Regions from separate parts of the Streptococcus sp. ST14 genome, predicted to be linked through region 1. Evidence: riboswitches for the same ligand, from Rfam matches in the RefSeq annotation. Region 1 holds a riboswitch; the other holds the start of a gene.
What was found. A riboswitch is a leader RNA that binds a small molecule or an ion and turns the genes downstream of it on or off. The one in region 1 is predicted to bind thiamine pyrophosphate.
Positions count from the first base shown of each region.

Region 2: another riboswitch for thiamine pyrophosphate. It lies ahead of ACIY19_RS02210 (thiamine-binding protein); the one in region 1 lies ahead of thiD (bifunctional hydroxymethylpyrimidine kinase/phosphomethylpyrimidine kinase).

Region 1 is NZ_JBJUSF010000024.1:3,672-11,629, forward strand. It holds gene ACIY19_RS07970 (energy-coupling factor transporter transmembrane component T) at 1-189, shown strand, start outside; gene tenA (thiaminase II) at 200-892, shown strand; gene thiW (energy coupling factor transporter S component ThiW) at 896-1,420, shown strand; gene ACIY19_RS07985 (hydroxyethylthiazole kinase) at 1,420-2,223, shown strand; gene thiE (thiamine phosphate synthase) at 2,216-2,848, shown strand; gene thiD (bifunctional hydroxymethylpyrimidine kinase/phosphomethylpyrimidine kinase) at 2,896-3,687, opposite strand; TPP riboswitch at 3,770-3,868, opposite strand; gene ACIY19_RS08000 (CopY/TcrY family copper transport repressor) at 4,052-4,447, shown strand; gene ACIY19_RS08005 (cupredoxin domain-containing protein) at 4,458-4,829, shown strand; gene ACIY19_RS08010 (heavy metal translocating P-type ATPase) at 4,839-7,061, shown strand; gene spxB (pyruvate oxidase) at 7,274-7,958, shown strand, end outside.
Region 2 is NZ_JBJUSF010000004.1:44,186-52,143, forward strand. It holds gene ACIY19_RS02190 (Spy0128 family protein) at 1-983, opposite strand, end outside; gene ACIY19_RS02195 (ABC transporter ATP-binding protein) at 1,224-1,952, opposite strand; gene ACIY19_RS02200 (ABC transporter substrate-binding protein) at 1,952-2,959, opposite strand; gene ACIY19_RS02205 (ABC transporter permease) at 2,998-3,756, opposite strand; gene ACIY19_RS02210 (thiamine-binding protein) at 3,719-4,009, opposite strand; TPP riboswitch at 4,081-4,183, opposite strand; gene polA (DNA polymerase I) at 4,287-6,920, opposite strand; partial or broken gene ACIY19_RS02220 (SIALI-17 repeat-containing surface protein) at 7,050-7,958, opposite strand, start outside.

The sequences.
Region 1 (7,958 bases):
TTGATTTATAGCAAGGTTCTGATGACGGTCTTTAGATGGCGCCATCTTTACCTGAGAGCTCTATCTGCGCACGGATATGATGAGCATGCACAATTGGAGAATAGTTATCGGACTTTCTATATTTCTCAGAGGACAAAATTGATCTACCTGCTTTTCTTTTTATTGCTTCAAACCAGTTTATTTCTATAAAGGAGTTATTATGGAATTTACAGATATTGCTATGGAATTATCCAAGGAAGTTTGGCAGGCTTCCTTTCATCACCCCTTTGTTTTACAGTTACAAGAGGGGAATTTAGAACCTTCTATTTTCCGCTATTACCTGATTCAGGATGCCTACTATCTGAAGTCTTTTTCAGAAGCTTATCACCTCTTGGCTGATAAGACTTCAAACCAAGAGATGAAAAGACTCTTGAAACAAAATGCTCAGAGTCTAGTGGATGGTGAGTTGTTTATCCGCCAACAATTTTTCAAGGAATTAGGAATCAGCGACCAGGAAATGGAGCAACATCCAATAGCTCCAACCTGCTATCATTACATTTCGCATATTTATCGTCAATTTGCAGAACCAAACTTGGGCATTGCTTTTGCTAGTTTGCTCCCATGTCCTTGGTTATACCATGATTTGGGCAAGGCACTTAATCGCAAACCATCCCCGAATCCTCTTTATCAACAGTGGATTGAAACCTATATCACCGATGAGTTAGAACAGCAGATTAAAGAGGAAGAAGCGCTGGTCAATCAACTCTATCGAGAAAGCAATGAGACGGACAAACAAAAAATGCTAGAGGCCTTCCATCGAAGTGTCCATATGGAAGCCAAGTTTTGGGAGATGGCTTACCAACACCAAACCTGGACGAGTGATTTGCAGTCCTTAGAAAAAGAGAAGAAATAGAAAATGAGAAACCACCAACTTCAAGTTCACAAATTAACTATTTTATCCATGATGATTGCCCTTGACGTAGTTCTTACACCTATCTTTCGAATTGAAGGAATGGCACCGATGTCCAGTGTAGTCAACATTCTTGCAGGGATTTTGATGGGACCTGTTTATGCCTTGGTCATGGCTACAGTCACAGCCTTTATCCGTATGTCTACTCAAGGCATTCCGCCCTTGGCACTCACAGGAGCTACTTTTGGAGCCCTCCTTGCAGGTCTCTTTTATAAGTATGGTCGGAAATTTCGCTATTCTGCTCTAGGAGAAATCTTGGGAACGGGGATAATCGGTTCTATTGTTTCCTATCCTGTCATGGTTCTCTTTACGGGATCTGCTGCCAAGCTCAGCTGGTTTATCTATACTCCGAGATTTTTCGGAGCGACCTTGATCGGTACAGCCATAGCTTTTCTCGCCTTTCGATTTTTAATCAAGCAGGAATTCTTTAAAAAAGTACAAGGATATTTCTTTGGTGAAAGGATAGACTGATGCAGGAATTTACAAATCCCTTTCCTCTGAGCTCTAGCTCCTTGATTCAATGCATCACCAATGAGATTTCCTGTGAGATGCTGGCCAATGGCATTTTGGCTCTGGGATCTAAACCTGTCATGGCAGATGATCCCCGTGAGGTCCTTGATTTTACCAAACAAAGTCAAGCTCTTTTTATCAATCTGGGGCATTTGTCTGCTGAGAAGGAAAAAGCAATTCGTACGGCAGCTACTTATGCAAACCAAGCTTGTCTCCCAATGGTAGTAGATGCGGTTGGCATAGCGGCTTCACCCATTCGTAAGGATCTAGTCACAGATCTTTTAGAATACAAGCCCACGGTCCTTAAAGGAAATATGTCAGAAATCCGAAGTCTTGTTGGTTTAAAACACCATGGAGTTGGAGTTGATGCTAGCCATAAAGATCAAGAAACTGAGGATTTGCTTCAAGTCTTGAAAGACTGGTGTCAGCTTTATCCTGGTATGTCTTTCTTAGTCACGGGTCCCAAGGACCTCATCGTTTCGGAAAACCAGGTTGCAATATTGGGAAATGGCTGTGCAGAATTGGACTGGATAACAGGGACAGGAGACCTGGTTGGAGCCTTGACAGCTGTTTTTCTTAGCCAAGGAAAGACTGCCTTTGAAGCTTCCTGCCTAGCAGTTTCTTATCTCAATATCGCTGCTGAGAGAATTCTTGTTCAAGGAATGGGATTGGAAGGTTTTCGTTACCAAGTTCTCAATCAGCTCTCTCTCCTAAAAAGAGATGAAAACTGGCTAGATGCTATTAAAGGAGACCTTTATGAATAGAGAAGCACTCAGACTATATCTGGTAACTAATCGCTACCAAGATTCCTTGGAAAGCTTTCTTGAAAAAGTTGAGACGGCCTGCCGTTCAGGTGTTACCATCATCCAACTACGAGAAAAAAACCTCACTACCAATCAATACTATCAACTGGCAAAACAAGTCAAGGAAATAACAGATGCCTATCAGGTACCCTTGATTATCGATGATCGTTTGGATGTTTGTCTTGCAGTAGATGCTGCAGGTCTGCATATTGGCGACGATGAGCTACCAGTTTCCGTTGCCCGCCAAGTCTTGGGTCCTGACAAAATCCTCGGTGTCACAGCTAAAACAGTAAAAAGAGCTCTTGAAGCAGAAACATCGGGTGCAGATTACTTGGGGACAGGAGCTATTTTCCCGACAACTACCAAAGAAAATGCACCTATCACCCTGATTTCAACCTTGAAAACCATTTGCCAAACGGTCGCCATTCCAGTAGTTGCTATCGGAGGATTGACGTCAGAGAATATTGACCAACTTGCTGAAACTGGTATAGCAGGGGTAGCCGTTGTCCGTGATTTGATGCAGGCAGAAGATATAGAGGCAAAAACGCAAGCTTTTTTAACAAAGCTAGATGACATGATTTCCTAATCAAAAACTCTCTAATTCCCTTATAGTGGGAACTAGAGAGTTTTTTCTTAATCTTTAAAGCTTGTATGGTTGACTGGACCAGAACCATGACCGAGTTGAGGGGCGTCTTGGATGGCTTTTGTGATAAAGGCCTTGGCCTTATCCACTGCCTGATAAAGACTTCTGCCCTTGGCAAGTTCAGCCGTAATCACTGCAGCAAAAGTACATCCAGTACCATGGGTGTGACAGGTTTGAATTCGAGGACTTTCCCAGACAAATTGCTCCTCCTTGGTAAAGAGGAAATCCTTGGCACCACCTTCAAGATGGCCACCTTTGATAACAACGGACTGAGGACCAAATTCTCTTATAATCAGGCGACCGGCACGTTGCATTTCTTCTGGATTATGAATTGAGAAACCAACAATTTCTTCTGCCTCAGGAAGATTGGGTGTAATAATAGTCGCAAGGGGAAGCAGGTTTGTTTTTAGGTAGCTTCTCGCACTAGTATCTATCAGGGTATCACCGCTTGTTGCGACCATAACAGGGTCCAGCACGTAGGGGCAGTCCAGTTTTTTAAGATAGGGTTGGATAATCTCCATGATTTCAGTAGTTGCCAACATACCAGTTTTTACAGCCTGGGGCTTGATATCCGAAAAGACACTTTCCAATTGAGCTTCCAGCATTTGGTTGGAGACGTGCTCGATTAATTGAACACCTCTGGTATTTTGAGCGACAAGGCTGGTCACAACGGCCATTCCATAGACATCTCTAGCTTGGAATGACTTTAAGTCAGCCATAATGCCAGCACCGCCACTAGGGTCTGTCCCAGCAATGGTTAGAGCAACGGGTAAATAAGTCATCTAAAACCTCCCAACCAACTGAAGTTTGTATTCTCAAGAACAAGCTGGTCTGTTTTAGGAAAGTAATAGAAGACTGGGTAGTCCTCACTATTTTCCACTTCCATCAGCTAGCATTACCTAGATTGAGTCAAAGGGATCTAACAGTCGTTAATCTCAGCTTTACGCACCCCTAGTGGTTGTTTTCTTTTTTCTTCAGTATAGCATATTTTTATAGTTTATATAGTAAAATTTGACTGCAAATCTCTCGTTACATGATTGGAATTCTATTTTTCGAAAAAATAATAAAAATTATAGTTGACAAATGTAGATTTTCGGAGTATACTAATAACTGTAATCGACAAATGTAGATTTAGGAGGAATAACAATGCAGATTTCGGATGCAGAATGGCAGGTCATGAAGATTATCTGGATGCAGGGCGAGCAGACCAGTAGCGATTTGATCAGGGTTCTGGCGGAGCGGTTCGACTGGTCCAAGTCAACGATTCAAACTCTTTTGGCTCGTTTGGTTGAGAAAGAGTGTCTGACAAGGAAAAAAGAAGGCAAGTTCTTTGTCTATTCAGCCCTTTTAACTTTGGACCAAAGTCGGGATTTACTTGTCCAAGATATCAAGGACAAGGTTTGTTCTCGTAGGATTAAGAACTTGTTGGCTGACTTGATTGTGGAATGTGATTTTACTCAGGCTGACTTGGAAGATTTGGAAGCTGTGATTTCTGAGAAGAAATCAAGCGCTGTAACAGAAGTAAAATGTAATTGTATGTAAAGGAGACGTCATGTTAAATAGTATTGTAACCATTATTTGTATTGCCCTTATCGCGTTTATCTTGTTTTGGTTTTTCAAAAAGCCTGAAAAATCTGGACAAAAGGCCCAGCAAAAAAATGGCTACCAAGAGATTCGAGTGGAAGTCAAAGGGGGATATACGCCTGAGTTGATTATTCTTAAGAAATCAGTGCCAGCCCGCATTGTCTTTGACCGTAAGGATCCTTCACCTTGTTTGGATCAGATCGTCTTTCCAGATTTTGGTGTGCATGCGGACTTGCCTATGGGGGAAGAGTATGTAGTGGAAATCACGCCTGAACAGGCTGGAGAATTTGGCTTTGCATGTGGCATGAATATGATGCACGGTAAGATGATTGTAGAATAGGAGAATGATATGACTGAAATTGTAAAAGCAAGTCTTGAAAATGGTGTTCAAAAAATCCGTATCACGGCAGACAAAGGCTACCATCCAGCCCACATTCAACTGCAAAAAGGGATTCCTGCTGAGATTACTTTTCACCGTGTGACACCTTCAAACTGTTATAAAGAAGTTCTCTTCGAAGAAGAAGGGATTCTAGAACCAATCGCTCAAGATGAGGAAAAAATTATTCGCTTTACGCCTCAAGACTTGGGTGAGCACGAGTTTTCTTGTGGCATGAAGATGCAAAAGGGAACCTACACCGTTGTTGAAAAAACCAAAAAGTCTCTCAGTCTTTTACAACGTTTTTGGATTACTAGTATCTTTACTGTGCCTCTTGTGATTCTTATGATTGGGATGTCTACAGGAGGAATTAGTCACCAAGTCATGCGTTGGGGCACCTTTTTAGCCACAACCCCCATTATGCTGGTAGCTGGAGTTCCATATATCAGAAGCGCCTGGGCTAGTTTTAAAAAGCACAATTCCAACATGGATACCTTGGTTGCTCTGGGAACCCTAGTGGCCTATTTCTATAGCTTAGTTGCCCTCTTCACTGGTCTGCCCGTTTACTTTGAAAGTGCTGCATTTATCCTCTTCTTCATTCTTTTGGGAGCAGTTTTTGAGGAAAAAATGCGAAAAAATACTTCGCAGGCAGTCGAAAAATTATTAGACCTACAAGCAAAAACAGCAGAGGTTTTGCGTGATGATGTTTATGTTCAAATACCTCTAGAACAAGTCAAAGTTGGGGATCTCATTCGCGTTCGACCAGGTGAAAAAATTGCCGTTGATGGGACTGTAATAGAAGGAGAAACTAGTATTGATGAATCAATGGTAACTGGGGAAAGTATTCCAGTCGATAAATCAGTTGGAGATGCTGTCATTGGTTCAACCATCAATAATAGTGGTACGATCATTTTTAGAGCTGAAAAAGTAGGTTCTGAAACCATGTTGGCTCAGATTGTAGACTTTGTGAAGAAAGCTCAAACCAGTCGTGCTCCTATTCAAGATTTGACAGACAAGATTTCTGGAATTTTCGTACCAGCAGTTGTCATTTTAGGACTCCTTACTTTTTGGATCTGGTTTGTTTTTCTTGGTGAAAGTTTTGTAACGTCGCTTCTCTATGGTGTTGCAGTCTTGATTATTGCCTGTCCTTGTGCCCTAGGTCTTGCGACACCAACAGCCCTCATGGTTGGAACAGGACGAAGTGCCAAGATGGGGATTCTTCTCAAAAATGGTACAGTTCTACAGGAAATCCAAAAAGTTCAAACGGTTGTTTTTGATAAGACAGGAACCTTGACCGAAGGGAAGCCAGTAGTGACAGATGTTATCGGAGATGAAGGAGAAGTGCTAAGTTTGGCTGCTTCACTGGAAGATGTATCTCAACACCCGCTAGCTCAAGCTATTGTTAATCGTGCATCTGAACTAGGAATTAGCCTTTACCCAGTGGAAAACTTCCAAGCCTTGCATGGAAAAGGTGTGACTGGGATTATTAATGGTAAGCAAGTCTTGCTGGGGAATGCTAAGCTCTTAGCTGACCTTGCTATTCCACATGATTATCAAGAACGATTTGATTTGCTTGAGAAAGAAGCAAAAACAGTTGTCTTCCTATCCGTGGATGGTCAGTTAAAAGGCTTAATTGCCTTGCAGGATGTCCCTAAGGAAAATGCCAAAGAAGCTATTGCTAAATTGAAAAAACGTGGTCTTAGAACGGTCATGCTTACTGGAGATAATGCTGGAGTAGCCCATGCGATTGCAGAACAAATTGGTATCGAAGAAGTAATCGCAAATGTCTTGCCAGAGGAAAAGGCACATGAAATTCACAAGCTTCAAAAGAATGGGAAATTGGCCTTTGTTGGAGATGGTATCAATGATGCGCCGGCCCTCAGTGTAGCAGATGTCGGAATTGCCATGGGCTCTGGGACAGATATTGCCATTGAATCAGCAGATCTTGTCCTTACAACCAACAATTTACTAGGATTGGCACGTGCTTTTGATATGAGTAAGAAGACCTTTAATCGTATTCTACTCAATCTTTTCTGGGCTTCTATCTATAACCTCATTGGTATTCCGATTGCAGCAGGAGTCTTTTCAGGTATTGGTTTGGTGCTCAACCCAGAACTGGCTGGTCTAGCCATGGCTTTTAGTTCTGTATCTGTTTTGATTAGTTCACTCATGCTAAACGTTACCAAGATAGACTAAAAGCGAGCTTGCTCGCTTTTTATTATAAAACAGATATTAAAAACGTTTTCAAACTGTACTGTAATAGAGAATAAAAACTTCTGAGCACATTCTTAGGATACCCAAAACAAATGTGGTAAAGTAGTAGAGTAAAAATTTGCTGAAATGTTTCCAATTAGTATATGAAAACGGATTTATCAAGTTTTAAAAATATTTGAAGGAGAGTTATCATTATGACTCAAGGGAAAATTACTGCATCTGCAGCAATGCTCAACGTATTGAAAACATGGGGCGTAGACACAATCTACGGTATCCCATCAGGAACACTCAGCTCATTGATGGATGCTTTGGCTGAAGACAAAGATATCCGCTTCTTGCAAGTTCGCCACGAAGAAACAGGTGCTCTTGCAGCGGTCATGCAAGCTAAATTCGGCGGCTCAATCGGAGTTGCAGTTGGTTCAGGTGGTCCAGGTGCGACTCACTTGATTAACGGTGTTTACGATGCAGCTATGGATAACACTCCATTCCTTGCTATCCTTGGATCACGTCCAGTTAACGAACTCAACATGGATGCCTTCCAAGAATTGAACCAAAACCCAATGTACAACGGTATCGCTGTTTACAACAAACGTGTAGCTTACGCTGAGCAATTGCCAAAAGTAATCGACGAAGCTTGCCGTGCTGCAGTTTCTAAAAAAGGTCCAGCTGTTGTTGAAATCCCAGTAAACTTTGGTTTCCAAGAAATCGACGAAAACTCATACTATGGTTCAGGTTCATACGAACGTTCATTCATCGCTCCTGCCTTGAACGAAGTTGAAATTGACAAAGCAGTTGAAATCTTGAACAATGCTGAACGCCCAGTTATCTACGCTGGTTACGGTGGTGTTAAAGCTGGTGAAGTGATTACTGAATTGTCAC
Region 2 (7,958 bases), on a different contig from region 1:
AGTTTTTTCTTAACTTGGAATTCAACCTCATCAGACTTCGCACCTGAACCGATACCTTCTGTAGTTGTCAAAGCAGCAAATCCATGAACATCAAATGTTTCTTGATCGGTTGTCGCTTTTACATCGTTAAATGCTTTTTTAGTTGCATTGTCAACTGGAGCAGTTAGACGAGTTTTATATAGAATATAGAGACCTTGTCCGTCCATTGTACCATCACCGTTTGGAGTGATTGTAAAGTGATTTCCATCAACAACGTTGATATGGGCAGCTTCTAGTCTTGGACGAGCTTCAGCTTTGTTCCACTCAGTAAAGTAGTAACCAGTAATTTCACTTGCAAGAACTTGTCCTTCTGGAATAGTATCTTCGAGTTTAACCCCTGTGTAAGATTTTGCATAGCGGTTAACACGGATACGCCAGTTTACATAGTTAGGATCGTCTGAGTCTTGAACTCCCCATTTAGTAAATCCAGTTGGGTCATCATCTGGGACGATACGAGTCAAAGTGTAAACTTGGTCACCTGGGATATTAATTTGATAAGGAGTGTTTAGTTTAACACTATCTGCCCAAACGACTGTAAACAGGGCAGTAATCTCCTTGTTCTCTGACAAATTAGCAAAGTAAGCAGCATTTGTCACTTTGACAGTAGCTGTGTTATCTGCTTTACTAGTTGTCAATTCAGCAATAGTTGTTTGCCCATCTGGTGCTTTCAATTCCGTAGTAGAATCTTTTTCAATTTTAAATTCGTTTGGAACATGATACACCATGTAATCCCCATCTTTGAGGGTTACATCATTTGGGAAACTATAAGTTGGTTGAAGATAGAATTTACCTTCCCCGTACTTAGCGCCATCAACAAGTTTGTTATTGTTGATTTTTGAAACAGTTTTCATTGTGTAACTGCTCGCTGGTAGTTCCTCCGCTTTAACAACATTGCTAACTTTAAGTGCAGGCAAAAAGACCGACACAACCAGCAGCAAAGCCATCAAGCCATGAAAGAGTTTTTTATTTCTCTTCGTCACCACATTGTCTTCCTTATTTGTTTAAAATGGTTCAATTATATTATACAGAACCTTGACAGAATGTCAATTAAAATGATTCGGTTTTTATATTAACTTATTATTCATTTAAATATTAAGCCTAATCATGTATGTTCATCAGCTTTGAAACAAAAAATACAGGCAAGGATTTCGCTCGTATTTAATATATACTAATTTCCTAAAAGGCTAGGTATTTAATCCCAATTCTGCTAAGATTTGACGTTTGTAGGCAATCTTTTGGACTTCCTTGTCCTCTTTTTCAGACCAATCTAGTTTAACTTCTGAAACAATCTGCCCAGGCCGATTTTTTAGGATATAGATGCGGTCACTGAGATTGAGGGCCTCCTCGATACTGTGGGTAATAATCAAGGTTGTCAGTTGCAACTGTTTGTGAATCTCCAGATACCAAGCATGGAGCTCCATCTTGGTCATTTCATCCAAGGCGCTGAAAGCCTCATCCAAGAGAAAGAGCTTGTGTCCGAAAAGGTAGGTACGGAGCAAGGCCACACGTTGCCGCATCCCACCACTGAGTTCATGAGGATACTTGTCCCTTACGGCTGTCAACTGGAAGGTCGCAAGGATTTCATCCGCGCTAGCAATGGCTTCTGCCTTATCAACCTTTTGAATCAAGAGGGGCAGGATAATATTGCCAAGGACTGTCTTATGCTCCAAGAGTAAATCCTTTTGCAACATATAACTCACGCGCCCCTTAGGATTTTCCTCGCCATCAAGGACAATTCGCCCAGACTGGACTTCTAAAATCCCAGCGATTAGGTTAAAGAGAGTGGTCTTTCCAACACCACTTGGACCTAGGATAGAAACCACTTCACCCGAAGTCACCTGCAGGTTGATGTCCTCTAAAATCTTTTCATCGCCATAGGCATAGCTTACGTGTTCTAGTCTAATTTCTGTCATTATTTTACAAATTCGTTAGTGAAGCCTTTGTCTGTCAAGTCTTCTTTAAGGATACCATTTTCTTTGTCCCATTTGTAGAAGACATTCCAGCGGTCAGCGTCAAATTGTCCCCATTTTTCCTTGTCGCTTGCGTATTCTTTTGACAAGTATTTTTGAGATTCGATAACAAAGTCACGTTTTTCCTGAAGTTCAGGTGCGTTCTTAATGAGGATATCTGCTGCTTCCTCTGGATGCTCCATAACATATTGGTAGCCTTTTTTGATAGCTTGGATGACTTTACGGGCTTCTTCTTTATTGTCTTTCAAATAGTCATTATTTGCGATGATAACTGGTGAGTAGTAGTCAAACTCCTTGACATAGTCTTTCAAATACATGAAGTTAGCGTCTACGCCTTGAGATTTAGCAAGGATTCCATCCCAACCGTAGTAAATCCAAGCAGTGTCAAAAACGCCATTGGCAATCGGTGTGATTGAGTTTGAATCGTTGTTTGGTACTTTTTCGACCTTCTCAAAGTCTCCGCCTTGTGATTCTACCAAGGTTTTCAACATAGCAAGTTCAGTTGGATCATTCCAAGTTCCGTATTTCTTACCAACCAAGTCCTTTGGACTAGCTACATTGTCAGATTTACGAGAGATGATTCCTGATGTATTGTGTTCTACAATAGCTGCAACGGCAGTGATTCCTGCGCCTTTTTCCAATTTCTTAGCCATGTAGTCTTGGAAATAGATAGCAAATGGTGCCTTGCCATTGATCACCAAGTCAGATGAGCTTTCTTCAGGTGGCAATTTCAAATCAACATCCACTCCAGCTTCTTTGAAATAACCTTTTTCCTTGGCAACATACAGCCCTGTGTGGTTAGTATTTGGCGTCCAGTCTAGGATAAAGTCAATCTTCTTGAGTTCTGCTTCTTTATTGTCCTTAGAAGCAGTCCCTTGACCACAAGCCACCAGCACGACAGCTACAAGAGCTGTCACAAGCGTTAAAAACACTTTCCATGTTTTCTTCATTTTCATTTCCTCTTTTCTTTTTCTAAAACATCCTTATCTTAGGGACGTTTCCATTTAATCACATATTTTTCACTAATATCGACCAATTTCATACCCAAAAGGCTGATAATCGACACCAGAATAATAATGGCAAACATGGTATCATACTGAAACAGTTTTTTAGACTGAATCATGTAGACACCTAGTCCTTCAAAGCCTCCCAACCACTCAGACACCACGGTTGTGATAAAGGCGTAGGAGACACTGACCCTCAGACCTGCATAAAAGTAAGGTAGACTGACCGGGATTTTAAAATGCCACAGGATTTGCCAAGGATTCGCTCGCATCAGACTAAACAAGGTCAGCATATCCTTGTCACAATGCCTAAAACCATCCAAAATGCTGACGATGATAGGGAAGGTTGTTGTCAGGATTATCAAGACAATCTTGGGCAAAATTCCATAGCCTAGCCACAAGACCAAGATAGGAGCTATAGCAATGGTCGGAATGGTCTGAACAACCACCATCATAGGGTAGATAAGATCATTGAGCCAAGTCAGACTGTCCATAAGCACAGCCATGATACAGGCAATCAAGACTCCTAAGACTAGTCCGAGTAAAGCCACTCTCAAGGTCGCCCAGCTATGGTGCCAGAGAAATTCTCTGTCACGAACAAAGGCCTGGAGAATTTCAAAAGGAGTTGGTAGGATAAACTTGGGTAAAAGTTTGAATATTCCCGCTAACTGCCAGATTGACAAGACTCCTAGAAAACCCAATAGACTAATGTGTCGTCTCAGTATACTTTTCAAGTTTCTCATCGATGCTTAAAATTTCTCCTACATTTATTTTGACATTTGCAAAGACATTATCTGCCTCCTGCCCAGCCACTTCAAGCGCTTCTTTGAGAATGCGCATGAGCTCATCAAACTCTCCTTCCAAAACCGTTTCAAATGGTGTCACTACCATGGTCGCGGACTGAGCTTGCAGATAAGCAATCACCTGATCGATAATAGCAATTCGATCAATCCCCTGTGATAGGGGCAAGACTTGCAAGGCAATGCTTGCTTTCATAAAAACCTCCTTTTCTCAGGTTTCCCTTTGACAAAAAGAAAAACCTTTGCCATATATGGAAAAGGTGCAGAATTCGGCTAAGTATCGTTCCCTACGCTAGCATTACCCAGATCAGGTGCGGTCGAAGTTTAACACTTCCTCTCAGACTGTACACAGACTCCCATATCTTATATGGAAATATAGTAACGCAAATACTAGGAAAAGTCAAGGAAACTGCTTACAGAAAATCATGAAAAAGAGTTTGAAGTCAAATGCTTCAAACTCTATCATAGCTTTCTTATTTAGCCTCGTACCAGGTTGCTCCTTCATTTTCATCTGCAATGAGGGGAACACTGAGCTGGATGGCTTCTTCCATGGTTTGTTTCACTAGAGCTTTAACGGCTGCTAGTTCTGATTTTGGAACCTCAAGGACGATTTCATCATGCACTTGCAAGAGCATCTTGGTCTGATAGCCACCTTCAACTAGAGCTTTGTCTAGTTGAATCATAGCAATCTTGAGAATATCTGCTGCAGATCCCTGGATAGGGGAGTTGATAGCTGTCCGCTCTGCAAAACCACGAATGTTAAAGTTGCGCGAATTGATATCTGGCAACTCGCGACGACGCTTGAAGAGAGTCTCTACATAACCCTTATCACGCGCCTCACGCACCACTTCATCCATGTAGTTTTTAATACCTGGGAAGCGTTCAAAATAGGTATCGATGTAGGCTTTAGCCTCTTTACGGCTGATGCCCAGATTATTAGACAAGCCAAAGTCTGAAATTCCGTAAACCACTCCAAAGTTAACCGCCTTGGCATTACGACGGTCGTTTGGAGTCACATCCTCAGGGCGTTCAATTCCAAAGACCCGCATGGCCGTTGAAGTATGGATGTCAGCTCCTTCTTGGAAAGCCTTAATTAAGTGCTCATCTTTAGAAATATGAGCCAAAACGCGCAACTCAATCTGTGAATAGTCCGAACTGAGTAGTACACTATCCTCCCACTCTGGCACAAAAGCCTTACGAATGAGACGGCCTTGTTCCAAACGCACAGGAATATTTTGCAAGTTTGGATCTACACTAGACAGACGCCCAGTCTGAGTCAAATCCTGCACATAGCGCGTGTGAATCTTGCCATCATCTAAAATCCAATCCTGCAAGCCAACCACGTAAGTCGATTGAATTTTAGCAATCTGACGATAGTCTAGAATTTTCTTAACAATTGGCGCAATAGGAGCTAGGCGCTCTAACACATCCACTGCTGTTGAGTAACCTGTCTTGGTTTTCTTGGTGTATTCTAGAGGAAGACCGAGCTTTTCAAAGAGAAGGACGCCCAACTGCTTAGGCGAGTTGATATTAAACTCCTCACCAGCCAGTTCGTAAATCTCTTGAGTGAGTTGCTCAATGACGACCTCATTTTCAGCCTGCATTTCAAGTAGGGTTTCTTTTTTGACCTTGATCCCAGCAATTTCCATCTTAGCAAGGACAAAAGCCAGAGGTTGCTCCATGTCATAGAGAAGGTCTAACTGTCCATGTTCACTGAGTTTTTCAAGTAAAACCGGCTCCGTCTCAACCAATACAGCAACCTTGCGAGCTAGGTGTTCCAAGAATTTTTCCCGTTCAGGAATTGCCTTCTTGACCCCCTTGCCGTAAAAGGTCTCATCGTCGACTATGTAAGTCTGACCATAAAGACTCGCAATGGTTGAAATTTCATTATTCTCGACAGTAGAGAGAAGGTACTTGGCCAAGCGACTGTCAAAAGCAGGGGCCTGCAGGTTCAAGTCCAAGCGATTTAAAAGAACCTTCGCTTTCTTAAAGTCATACACTTTCAGAGGTGTTTTTTCTAGAAAATCCTTGAGAATCGACTCCTGTAAGAGCTCAAGTTTATCTGTAGCGTAAAGTTTATCCCCACAGGACCAGGCAAAACCAACCAAATCATCTGTATGGTAATTCTCACCAAAAAGCTCAAAGTGGAAGATAGAGTCTGCGCTCAGCATGTCTTGACTGACGTGGTCAACAATAGTGAAATCCAAACTTTCAGGCGTATCCGTTGATGAAACATTTAGAGCTTGCTTGAGTTGTTTGAAGCCCATCTCATCATAGAATTTTCCGAGATTTTCCACATCTGGTCCACTATAGACCAAATCATCAAGGCCAATCTCAATAGGTGCATGAGTCTCAATAGTCGCCAAGGTTTTAGACAGGAAGGCTTGTTCCTTGTCATTGATGAGATTTTCCTTCATCTTAGAAGCCTTCATCCCATCGATATGTTCATAAATACCCTCGAGCGAGCCGTGTTCCAGCAAGAGCTTGATGCCCGTCTTTTCACCAATTTTAGTGACGCCAGGGATATTATCAGACTTATCCCCCATCAGGGCTTTGAGATCTATAAACTGAGCTGGTGTGAGGCCCATCTTTTCCATAAGGTAAGCTGGTGTAAAGGCCTCAAACTCAGCCACACCTTTCTTGGAAATCTCGACCACCGTACGCTCATCGGTCAACTGGATCAAGTCCTTGTCTCCGCTAACGATTGTCACATCGAAGGAATCTTTCTCAGCCAAACGACCAAGAGTCCCGATGATATCATCCGCTTCATACTGAGCCAACTCATAATGGCGAATCCCAAGGTGGTCTAACAACTCACGAATGAAGGGAAATTGCTCACGAAACTCATCTGGAGTTTTAGCACGGCCACCCTTGTAGTCTGCATACATCTCTGTTCGGAAAGTCGTCTTGCCTGCATCAAAGGCTACCAAAACATGGCTGGGCTCAACCCGCTCTAAGACATGATTCAACATGAGTTGAAAGCCATAGATTGCATTGGTATGAAGGCCATTAGCATTTTTAAAACGATCCAACTGCTGATAGAGCGCAAAAAAAGCTCGAAAAGCAACTGAAGATCCATCAATTAATAATAATTTTTTCTTGTCCATACACCCATTATAAAGGAAAGCAAGGAAAAATACCATCGGAAAGAGCTGAAAAACGTGGACTTGTCCCTATTTCACCATAAAAAAGAAAAGGACCATTCAAATCCTTTTCTTTTATTGATTTCATGCGATTTATTTATTAAATTTTCTCTTTGCAAATGGTAGCAAACCAAGAAGGAGACCAACAAATCCTAGTGATGCGACTGCTGAAGCATCTTTACTTCCTGTATTTGGAAGGAGTTGCTCATCCGTTGCTGCAGGCGCTTTATAGGTACGATCTTGTTCAGTTCCAAGAGTAGGGTTTGTAGCCAAAGGAGCTACACTGCCAGTGTATTCCGGAACTTCATTTACTGCAGGCTCAATCTTTTCAGCATAGGCTGGAATAGTAGCCACTGCCGGAGCACCACTTTCTCCATAAACTGGAACATTTGCTAGGGCTGGGCACCACTTTCTCCATAAGCTGGAACATTCGCTACGGCTGGAGCGCCACTTTCTCCATAAGGCAGAGCATTGTTTACTATTGGTGTTCCGCTTTCTCCATAAGCTGGAACATTCGCTACGACTGGAGCGCCACTTTCTGCATAAGGCGGAGTGTTGTTTACTATTGGTGTACCGCTTTCTCCGTAAGCTGGAACATTCGCTACGGCTGGAGCGCCACTTTCTCCATAAGGCGGAGTGTTGTTTACTATTGGGGCACCGCTTTCTCCGTAAGCTGGAACGTTCGCTACGACTGGAGCGCCACTTTCTGCATAGGCTGGGAGTTCATTTACAGCAGCTTCTACCGCATTTGCACCTTTGTTGTATTCTGGCAACTCTGCAGTTGCAGCTTCTACTGCGTTCACCCCACCTTTAAAGTCTTCAATTTCAAGAACAGCTGACATAACACTACTTAGAGCCTTAATAGCATCCTCATAGTCGACTAAAGCTTGTTGCAAGTCTTTTACTTGACTATTCTTGTCACCAGAAACTTGTAAACTTGATAATTGTGCTTTAATCTTAGCAACTTGCTCTTCTAATTTACTTAGCTCAAGTTTTTTCACA